Linked DNA regions of Methylobacterium currus. The protein of the gene in region 2 binds, or shares a complex with, the protein of the main gene of each other region. Links are inferred from orthologs where the notes say so. Each region holds a gene or a part of one and is shown on either strand. Other genes may lie near its edges.

What was found.
Region 1: the proteins of accB (region 2) and accD are in contact, whole or in part, in a solved structure (PDB 8UXZ), measured with the Escherichia coli proteins. The link is inferred for Methylobacterium currus from one-to-one orthologs.

The regions. Positions count from the first base shown.
Region 1 is NZ_CP028843.1:5,071,926-5,074,770, forward strand. It holds accD (acetyl-CoA carboxylase, carboxyltransferase subunit beta), read left to right. Parts: upstream 1-868; coding sequence 869-1,822; downstream 1,823-2,845. Other genes in the region: trpA (tryptophan synthase subunit alpha), read left to right, coding at 1-819; DA075_RS23450 (bifunctional folylpolyglutamate synthase/dihydrofolate synthase), read left to right, coding at 2,003-2,845.
Region 2 is NZ_CP028843.1:2,336,204-2,343,732, reverse strand. The notes cover bases 2,645-5,589. They hold accB (acetyl-CoA carboxylase biotin carboxyl carrier protein), read right to left. Parts: upstream 4,391-5,589; coding sequence 3,899-4,390; downstream 2,645-3,898. Other genes in these bases: DA075_RS11150 (pyridoxal phosphate-dependent aminotransferase), read left to right, coding at 5,582-5,589; DA075_RS11155 (DsbA family protein), read right to left, coding at 4,558-5,385; accC (acetyl-CoA carboxylase biotin carboxylase subunit), read right to left, coding at 2,645-3,885. Also shown: DA075_RS11180 (TonB-dependent receptor), read right to left, coding at 1-879; aat (leucyl/phenylalanyl-tRNA--protein transferase), read right to left, coding at 1,156-1,818; DA075_RS11170 (hypothetical protein), read right to left, coding at 1,985-2,272; more of accC, read right to left, coding at 2,530-2,644; more of DA075_RS11150, read left to right, coding at 5,590-6,748; DA075_RS11145 (class I SAM-dependent methyltransferase), read left to right, coding at 6,765-7,529. UniProt on the Escherichia coli protein: This protein is a component of the acetyl coenzyme A carboxylase complex; first, biotin carboxylase catalyzes the carboxylation of the carrier protein and then the transcarboxylase transfers the carboxyl group to form malonyl-CoA.

The DNA.
Region 1 (2,845 bases), 2.7 Mb from region 2 along the record:
TCCACCCGCCTCGCCGACACCTTCGCCCGCTGCCGCGCGGAGAACCGCGCCGCCCTCGTCACCTACGTGATGGCGGGCGATCCCGATGCCGAGACCTCGCTCCGGGTGCTGCGCGCCCTGCCGGAGGCCGGAGCCGACATCGTGGAGTTCGGCCTGCCCTTCACCGACCCGATGGCGGACGGTCCGGCGATCCAGGCGGCGGGCCTGCGGGCGCTGAAAGGCGGGCAGACGCTCGCCGGCACCCTGGACCTGGTGCGCCGCTTCCGGGAGGAGAACGCCGCCACGCCCGTGATCCTGATGGGGTACTACAACCCGATCTACATCTACGGCGTCGCCCGCTTCCTCGACGAGGCCAAGGCGGCGGGGATCGACGGGCTGATCGTGGTCGACCTGCCGCCGGAGGAGGACGACGAACTCTGCCTGCCGACGATCGCGGCCGGCCTCGCCTTCGTCCGGCTCGCCACGCCCACGACCGACGAGGCGCGCCTGCCGGCGGTGCTCGCGAACACCGCGGGCTTCGTCTACTACGTGTCGATCACCGGCATCACCGGCACGGCGACCCCGGATTTCGGCGTCGTGGCCGGCGCCGTCGAGCGCATCCGCCGCCACACCGACCTGCCGGTGGTGGTGGGATTCGGCGTCAAGACCGGGGCGCACGCCGCGGCGCTGGCCCGCGCCGCCGACGGCGTGGTGGTGGGCTCGGCGATCGTCGCTTCCCTCGCCGGCTCCCTCGACGGCGAAGGCCGGGCCCAGGCCGGATTGGTCGAGGCGGTGACGAGCCTCGTGCGCGAGCTTGCCGCCGGCGTGCGCGCCCGCTGAGCACCATCCCCATATCCGCTGATACGAACCCGACGGCCGAGGAGCGATCATGGTCGAGGCGATGAACTGGATCTCCGAGGTCGTGCGCCCGAAGATCAAGACGCTGTTCAAGCGCGAGACGCCGGAGAACCTCTGGGTGAAGTGCCCGGAGACCGGCCAGATGGTGTTCCACAAGGAGGTGGAGGCCAATGGCTGGGTGATTCCGGGCTCGGAGCACCATCTGCGCATCACCGCGCAGCAGCGCCTGAAGCTGATGTTCGACCAGGGCACCTGGCTCGACGTGCCGCTGCCCGAGGTGGCGGCCGATCCCCTCAAGTTCCGCGACGAGAAGCGCTACGTCGACCGGCTCAAGGACGCCCGCGCCAAGACCGGCATGACCGACGCGTTCAAGGTCGGCTTCGGGCGCGTCTCGGGCCTGCCGATGACCCTGGCGGTGCAGGATTTCGGCTTCATGGGCGGCTCGCTCGGCATGGCGGCCGGCGAGGCCTTCGTGCGCGGCGCCGAGACGGCGCTCGAGAAGCGCACCCCCTACGTGCTGTTCGCGGCCTCCGGCGGGGCGCGGATGCAGGAGGGTATCCTGTCCTTGATGCAGATGCCCCGCACCACCGTGGCGGTGCGCCGGCTCAACAGCGCCCGCCTGCCCTACATCGTGGTGCTGACCAACCCGACCACCGGCGGCGTCACCGCCTCCTACGCGATGCTGGGCGACGTGCACCTCGCCGAGCCCGGGGCGCTCATCGGCTTTGCCGGCCCGCGGGTGATCGAGCAGACCATCCGCGAGAAGCTGCCCGACGGCTTCCAGCGCGCCGAGTACCTGAAGGAGCACGGCATGGTCGACCAGGTCGTGCACCGGCGCGACCTGAAGGGCACGATCGCGCGCCTGTGCGGGCTGCTGATGCAGGTGCCGGCCGAGAGCGCGGCAGCGCAGGCCGAGGCCAGGGCGGAGGCGAAGCCGGACGCCAAGCCTGACACCAAGGCCGACGCCAAGCCCGTGCCGGCGTGAGGCGCCGGGCAGGCCCGTCCCGATCGCTCGTCGGGCCTGCGGACTTGGTCCCGACTTCGTCGGGCTTGCCGGCTTGGTCCCGACTTCGTCGGGCTTGCGGGCCCGCCCCGCCTCTGATCCTCTCTCGCGCCCCGCCGCCCGACCGGCGGGAAGCCAGGTCGAGCCCCCGCGAGAACGCCGATGGAATCCTCCGACGCCCTGATGGCGCGCTTCCTCGCCCTGCACCCGCGCACCATCGACCTGTCCCTCGGCCGGATCGAACGCCTGCTCGCGGCCCTGGGCCATCCGGAGCGGCGCCTGCCGCCGGTGATCCACGTGGCGGGGACGAACGGCAAGGGCTCGACCATCGCCACCATGCGGGCGATCCTGGAGGCCGGCGGCCTCTCGGCGCATGTCTACACCTCGCCCCATCTGGTGCGGTTCCACGAGCGCATCCGCCTCGGCGCCGTCGGCGGCGGCCGCTTCGTGCCGGAGGACCGGCTGGCGGAGGCCTTCGCCCGCTGCGAGGCGGTGAATGCCGGCGCACCGATCACGGTGTTCGAGATCACCACCGCGGCGGCCCTGCTGCTGTTCTCCGAGGCGCCCGCCGACGTGCTGCTGCTCGAGGTGGGCCTGGGCGGCCGGGTCGACGCCACCAACGTCATCGACCGGCCGGCCTGCGCCGTGGTGACGCCGATCGGCCGCGACCACGCCGAATATCTCGGCGACACCGTCGAGGCGGTGGCTGGCGAGAAGGCCGGCATCTTCAAGCGCGGCTGCCCCGCGGTGATCGCCCCGCAGGACTACGCCCAGGCCGACGCGGTGCTCTGCGCCCGGGCCGAGGCGATCGGCGCCGGACCGATCTTCGTCGGCAACCAGGATTTCTCCGCCCACGAGGAGCGCGGCCGGCTGGTCTACCAGGACGAGGACGGTCTCCTCGATCTGCCGCGGCCGCGGCTCGCCGGGCGCCACCAGATCGTCAATGCCGGTACGGCGATCGCGGCCTTGCGCGCCGCCGGCTTCGGCGACATCGGCACCGAGGCC
Region 2 (7,529 bases):
GGTGTCGATCGATTGCGGGTAGGTGAAGATCGCCCGCTGGTTGTCGCGGGTGAAGTCGACGGGCGAGGCCGCGGCGGCGCCGAAATAGGTCTTGGCGCCCGAGGCGATGATGTGAAACTCGGAATCGAGGCTGCGGTGGCCGATATCGGCGTAGACCCGGCCGATCTCCGAGGGCGACTGGTAGCGCCAGCCGGCATCGCGCAGGCCCTCGCCGGCAAAGTAGAAGCTCCAGGGGCCGATCACCTCGCCGTACTGGAGCGTGCCCAGGATGCGGCCGTCCGAGCCGCCCATCACCGAGACTTCCTTGCCCTGCCAGGTGAAGCCGTTCTTCATCTCGATATTGACCGCGCCGCCGAGCGCGTTGAGGCCGAAGATCGGGTTGCCGGTGACGATGTCGATGCGGTTGATCGCGACCTGGGGAATCAGGTCCCAGTTCACCACGTCGCCGAAGGCCTCGTTGATGCGGGTGCCGTTCTGGTAGACGGCGAGCCCCTGCGGCGCGCCGAGCAGCGGCGAGGCGTCGAAGCCGCGATAGGTCAGGGTCTGGCGGAAGCTGTTGCCTTGGCCGTCGGAGAGGCTCACGCCCGGGGTGGTGCGGGCCAGCGTGAAGGTGGGGTCGAGGGTGGCGCGGTCCTGCTCGAGCATCCTGGCCGTCACGGTCTCGACGGTGAACGGCACCTTGGCGAGCGGCAGGGCGCCGCCGCCGCCGATCCGCTCGCCCGTGGCCGAGCGCCCGGTACCGCCCGCACCGGCCACCGGCGTCACCGGTACCACGTCGATCGTCTCCAGGGCGATGGTCTCTTGCGCCGCCGCCGGCGCGATCAGCCCGGCCGAGACGAGAGCGGTCGTGACCAGAAGCCCCCAGCGCGACGCCGTCATGCCCGACATGTTCCCCCACCCAACTCGCTGTTGTGGCGCTGCCCGGCGCCAACCTGGGTAGGAGAGATAGCGAGCTTCACCGTTCCGCCGCAATCCCGCCTGACAGGGCATTGCCCGATCGGGCAGTTCTGAGGCAGAGTTGGCGCCCGAACCTCGCTGGTCGTGACCTCATGGCAACAATCGGAGAAGCCGGGGAGACTTTGCGCGGGAAGATCCGGCAATCGGAACTGCTTGATATTCCCGGGTCTTCGACTTGCCGAGGGTGGCCCGATGCGGTCAGGTCAGGCCGAGGGCCGCGACCGCCTCGGACCCGGTGAGCGGCGCGCTGTCCCACTGCGCCGGCCGGTCGATCGCGGCGCGCAGCATCGCCTTGTAGACGTGGCGCGGCACCTCCTCGGCCCCGAACTGGGCGAGGTGGCTGGTGACGAACTGGGCGTCGAGCAGGGTGTAGCCGCCGCGCTTCAGCCGGGCGGCGAGGTGCACCAGTGCCACCTTCGAGGCGTCCCGGGCGACGTGGAACATGCTCTCGCCGAAGAACGCCGCGCCGAGGGAGACCCCGTAGAGCCCGCCGACCAGGATGCGGGGCTCGCCGGCATAGACCTCGACGGTGTGGCAATGGCCGAGATCGAACAATTCGCCGTAGAGGGCGCGGATGCGCGCATTGATCCAGGTGCGGTCGCTGTCCCGCCGCGGCGCGGCGCAGCCCTCGATCACCGCATCGAAGTCGCGGTCGGTCACCACCTCGAAGCCGCCGTTGCGCACCGTGCGGGCGAGGCGATGGCCGAGATGGAAGCGGTCGAGGGGCAGGATGCCCCGCTCCTTCGGCTCGACCCAGTACAGGGTCGGGTCATCCGCATCCTCCGCCATCGGGAAGATACCGGCCGCGTAGGCCTTGAGCAGGATCTCGGCGGTGATCTCGACGTTCAGGCTGCCGTGCATCGACAGAGGTTCCGGGCGGGACAGGGCGGGGAAGCGTTTCTCCCCCATGGCCGAGCCTTGGCAAAGATCGAGCCTTGGCCAAGATAGGGCACGCGGCCTGCCGCGACGAGAAACGGCCCGCGGCTCTGGGCCGCGGACCGTTTCGATCGCAGGGCGTCGCCTCGGCTCAGTTCGCCGGTCCGCCCGCGGTGTTGCCGAGGTTCGGGTTCAGGCGGCTCGGCATCGCGGCGTTGCCGCCCTTGGCCGAATCGACCTGGGTCTCGTAGGTCGACTGACCGACGCCGCCGACCGGGCCCGGACCGGCCGGGACGGGGGCGACCACGGTGCCGGTGGTGAGCGGGTCGACGACCGGGGCGACCGGGCCCCGAGAGGCCGGAGCATCATAGCCAGGGGTCTGGGCGAGGGCGGGAGTGGCCAGGAGGGCGGCCACGGCGGCGAGCTTGAGCACGCGCATCGTCAGATCTCTCTCGGTTGTGGTTGGAATTGTCGCGGCCTCGATCGGTCCCGTCAGCTGCCTGACGCAATGCCTGACCGACCTGTCCTTGCCGCTGTTGCCGAGAGAACCCTTGGGAAGCCGCGCTGTTCCGCGCCGCTTCCAAAAATATCGCGCCCGATCGATTGCTGCGGTGCCGCACCCGGACAAGCGCGTCCGGACATGCAAAGGGGCGCCACGCGGCGCCCCTTGCGACGGTCCAGCCGCCTGCGCGGGCGTCAGCCGATCTCGAGCCCGCCGGTCTTGAGGAATTCCTCGAGCCAGTGGATGTCGTAGAGGCCGTTCTGGATGTCGGCGTTGCGCACCAGGGTGCGGAACAGCGGCAGGGTCGTGTCGACGCCCGCGACCACGAACTCGTCGAGCGCCCGGCGCAGCCGCATCAGGCACTCGTTGCGGGTGCGGCCGTGGACGATGAGCTTGCCCATCAGCGAGTCGTAGTGCGGCGGGATGCGGTAGCCCTGGAAGGCCGCCGAATCGACCCGCACGCCGAGGCCCCCGGGCGGGTGGAAGTAGGTGATGGTGCCGGGCGAGGGCCGGAAGGTGGAGGGGTGCTCGGCGTTGATGCGGCACTCGATGGCGTGGCCCTCGACCCGCACGTCCTCCTGGCGCACCGACAGGGGCGCGCCCGCCGCCACCCGGATCTGCTCGTTGACGAGGTCGATCCCGGTGATCATCTCGGTAACAGGGTGCTCCACCTGAATTCGAGTGTTCATCTCGATGAAGTAGAACTGCCCGTCCTCGTAGAGGAACTCGATCGTGCCGGCGCCGCTATAGCCCAGCTCCTGCATCGCCCGGGCGACGGTGCCGCCGATCTGCTCGCGCATCTCGGCGTTGAGGGCCGGGGAGGGGCCTTCCTCCCAGACCTTCTGGTGCCGGCGCTGGAGCGAGCAGTCGCGCTCGGCGAGGTGGATGGCGTTGCCGCGGCCGTCGCCGAGCACCTGCACCTCGATGTGGCGCGGCTTCTCGAGATATTTTTCGATGTAGACCGCGTCGTCGCCGAAGGCCGCCTTGGCCTCGGTGCGGGCGGTCATCAGGGCGGATTCGAGGTCGGCCTCGCTGCGGGCGACCTTCATGCCGCGGCCGCCGCCGCCGGAGGCGGCCTTGATCAGCACCGGGTAGCCGATATCGGCCGCGACCCGCTTGGCCTCGTCGATCTCGGTGACGCCGCCCTCGGAACCCGGCACGCACGGGATGCCGAGGCGCTTGGCCGTGCGCTTGGCCTCGATCTTGTCGCCCATCACCCGGATGTGCTCGGCCTTGGGGCCGATGAAGCCGATGCCGTGATGGCCCAGCACCTCGGCGAAGCGGGCATTCTCCGACAGGAAGCCGTAGCCCGGGTGCACCGCGTCGGCGCCGGTGATCTCGCAGGCGGCGATGATCGACGGGATGTTGAGGTAGCTGTCGCGGGCCGGCGGCGGGCCGATGCAGACGCTCTCGTCGGCGAGCCGCACATGCATGGCGTCGGCGTCGGCGGTGGAGTGCACCGCCACCGTCGCGATGCCGAGCTCCTTGGCGGCCCGCAGGATCCGGAGCGCGATCTCGCCCCGGTTCGCGATCAGGATCTTGTCGAACATGGGGCCCCTAAGGTCACTCGATCAGCAGGAGGGGCTCGCCGAACTCGACCGGCTGACCGTCCTCGATGAAGATCGCCGTGACGGTGCCGGCGCGCGGCGCCACGATGTCGTTGAAGGTCTTCATCGCCTCGACGAGCAGCACCCGGGCGCCGCTCTCGACCCGCGAGCCGACCTCGACGAAGGTCTTGGCGTCCGGCGAGGGCTTGCGGTAGGCGGTGCCGACCATCGGCGAGAGCACCGCGCCCGGATGGGCGGCGAGCGCCTTCGGGTCGGCGTCGGCGGCGGGCACCGGCGCGGCGGCGGGAATCGCGGCGGCGGGCAGGGGCGGGGCGACGGCGGCCGCCACCGGGACCTGCACCTGCTGCACGGCGCGCTCGCGGGCGACGCGGATGCGCAGGTCGCCCTTCTCGACCTCGATCTCGCTGAGATCGGTCTCGGCGATCAGGGTCGCCAGCTCGCGCACGAGCTCGGGGTCGAAGGGATCAGGCTTGTTGTTGGAGGGCACGGCGGGTCTTCGGCAATCGTGTTGAGGGCGGGGGTTGACCCGCCGGGACCCGTGTCCCGGACGACGCGGGGGCGTCATGCGATCCGGCGGGCGATCGGCGGGCCTCATAGACCATGCGGCCGGCCCGCGATAGGGGCGCCGGTCGCGACGGGCGAAGGCGTCGAGGCTCAGCAGGTGGCGTGGCCGCACTGGCGCACGCCGGCCACCGTCTTGCGGATCGGGTCGACACCGACGGCGCCCGGGATGATCTCGTCGCCGATGATGAAGGCCGGGGTGCCCGACAGGCCGAGCTTGTCGCCCAAGCCCACATTCTCCTGCAGCGCCGCCTGGATGTCGGGGGCCTGCATGTCCTTCTGGAGCTTGGCGATGTCGAGGCCCATCTCCTTGGCCACCGCGATCGCCCGCTCGCCGTTCACCCGGCCGCGGCTCTCGAGCAGGCGGGTGTGGTAGTCGAACAGCTTGTCGCCCTTGAGCTGCTGCTTGGCGGCGAGCGCCACCTTGCTGGCCTCGAGCGAGTCGGGCCCGAGCACGGGGAAGTCGCGCAGGACGACCTTCAGCTTAGGATCACCCTTGATCAGGGTCTGCAGGTCGGTGAGCGCCCGCTTGCAGTAGCCGCAATTGTAATCGAAGAACTCGACCAGGGTGACGTCGCCGTTCGGGTTGCCGGCGACGAAGCCGTGCGGCGAGTTGTGCAGGGTGTCGCGGGTTTCCTTGAGGGCACTGGCCTGGGCGACCTTCTGGGCCTCCTGCTGGCGCTTCTCCAGCTCGGCCATCGCCTCCTGCAGCACCTCCGGGTTCTTCAGCAGGTAGTCGCGCACCACGCTCTCGATCGCCTGGCGCTGGGCGTCGGTCATCGCGCCCGAGGTCGCGGGACTTTGCGCCGCCGTGCCCGGAGCCGCCGGCGTGGTCGTCGGCGCCTGCGCCCGGGTCGGCGCGGCCGTGGCGACGAGGCCCGCGAGCGCAAGGGCGGGCAGAAGGCGGGGCAGGAGCAGCATCGTCGTCCTCATCGGGGTCGTTCACGGTCGGTGGCGCACAATCCTGGCGCGCTCCTTGAGCCGCCGGTTAGGCGGTTTCGCGGCAGGCTTGTCAAATCACGCTTGCGCCGGTGGCGGGGCGCAATTGCCGGCAAATCCCGCTATGTGCGGGGGCGCACCCGCGCCCGTGACCTGAAAGAACGCTCCAAGGCCCATCATGTCCGATTCTCCTTCCCTCGTCTCCCGCCGCGCCGCCCGCGTCGCGCCCTTCCTGGCGATGGACGTGCTCGCCGCCGCGGCGCGGCGGGAGCGGCAGGGCGGCAGCGTGGTGCATATGGAGGTGGGCCAGCCCTCGGCGCCCGCCCCCCGTCCGGCCATCGCGGCGGCGCAAGACGCGCTGGCCTCGGGCCGCATCCCCTATACCGAGGCGCTCGGCATCGCCCCCTTGCGCGAGCGCATCGCCCGCCACTACGCCGAGGCCTACGGCGTGGCGGTGGCGCCGGAGCGGGTCGTGGTCACCACCGGCTCCTCGGCGGGCTTCGTGCTCGCCTTCCTGAGCCTGTTCGATGCCGGCGGGCGCGTCGCCATCGCGGCGCCGGGCTACCCGGCCTACCGCTCGGTGCTCCAGGCCGTCGACCTCGAGCCGGTGGGGCTGACCTTGCGCGCCGAGGACGGCTTCGTCCCGACCGCCGCGAGCCTTCGGGCTGCGCACGCGAGCGCGCCGCTCTCCGGCCTCCTGGTGATGAGCCCCGCCAACCCGTCGGGCACGATGATCGACGAGGCGGCCTTGCGCGCCCTGGCGCAGGCCTGCCGGTCGCTGAACCTGCGCTTCATCTCGGACGAGATCTATCACGGCCTCACCTACGGCGTGCCGGCCGCGACCGCCTTGGCGGTCGATCCCGATGCGGTCGTGATCAACTCGTTCTCGAAATACTACTGCATGACCGGCTGGCGCATCGGCTGGATGGTGGTGCCGGAAGGCCTGGTGCGGCCGATCGAGCGCCTGGCGCAGAACCTCTACATCTCGGCGCCCTACCTATCGCAGGTGGCGGCCCTCGCCGCCTTCGACGCCACCGAGGAGCTGGAGGCGGTGAAGGCCGATTATGCCCGGGCCCGCGCGCTCCTCCTCGGCGAGCTGCCGAGCCTCGGCCTCGGCGACGTGCACCCGGCCGACGGCGCCTTCTACCTCTATGCCGACGTGGCCCGGCTCACCAACGACTCGATCGGCTTCTGCCGCCGGATGCTCGACGAGGCCGGCGTCGCGGCGACGCCCGGCCTCGACTTCGATCCCGAGGCCGGCGCCCACCACCTGCGCCTGTCCTTCGCCGGCGGCGAGGCCGAGGCGCGGGAGGCGGTGCGGCGGCTGAAGGGTTGGCTTCGTTGATCGAGGAACGGCCATCATGACCGATCTGCACCCCGCCGCGGCCAGCGGCTTCGCGGCCGGGGCCGAGACCTACGCTAAGGGCCGGCCCGACTACCCGGCGGCCCTGACGGCCTGGCTGCGCGACGGCTTGCGCCTCGGGCCGGGCCGGAGCGTCGCCGATCTCGGCGCCGGCACCGGCAAGTTCACCGGCCTGCTGGCCGCCACCGGCGCCGAGGTGACGGCGATCGAGCCGGTCGGCGCGATGCGGGCGCGGCTCGCTGCGTCACTCCCCGGCGTGACGGCTTTGGCCGGCTCCGCCGAGGCGATGCCTCTGGCGGAGGCAAGCCTCGACGCGCTCGTCTGCGCCCAGGCCTTCCACTGGTTCTCGACCCCGGCGGCCCTGGCCGAGATCCGCCGGGTGCTGACGGTGGGGGGCCGCCTCGACCTCGTCTGGAACGTCCGCGACGAGAGCACGCCCTGGGTGGCGGAGCTCACGACGATCATGAACGCCCATGAGGGCGACGCCCCGCGCTACCACACCGGCGCGTGGCGGAGGCTGTTTCCAGCCGAGGGGTTCGGGCCCCTGCACGAGGCGACCTTCCCGTACGGCCATCGAGGAACCCCGGAGCAGGTGATCCTCGACCGCACCCTGTCGGTGAGCTTCATCGCGGCGCTTCCGGACGCCGAGCGGGCGCGGGTGGCGCGAGCCGTGCGCGACCTGATCGACCGCACGCCGGAGCTGGCCGGCCGGGACGAGGTGACGTTTCCGTACCGGACGCAGGTATATTGGTGCGAGCGGGTT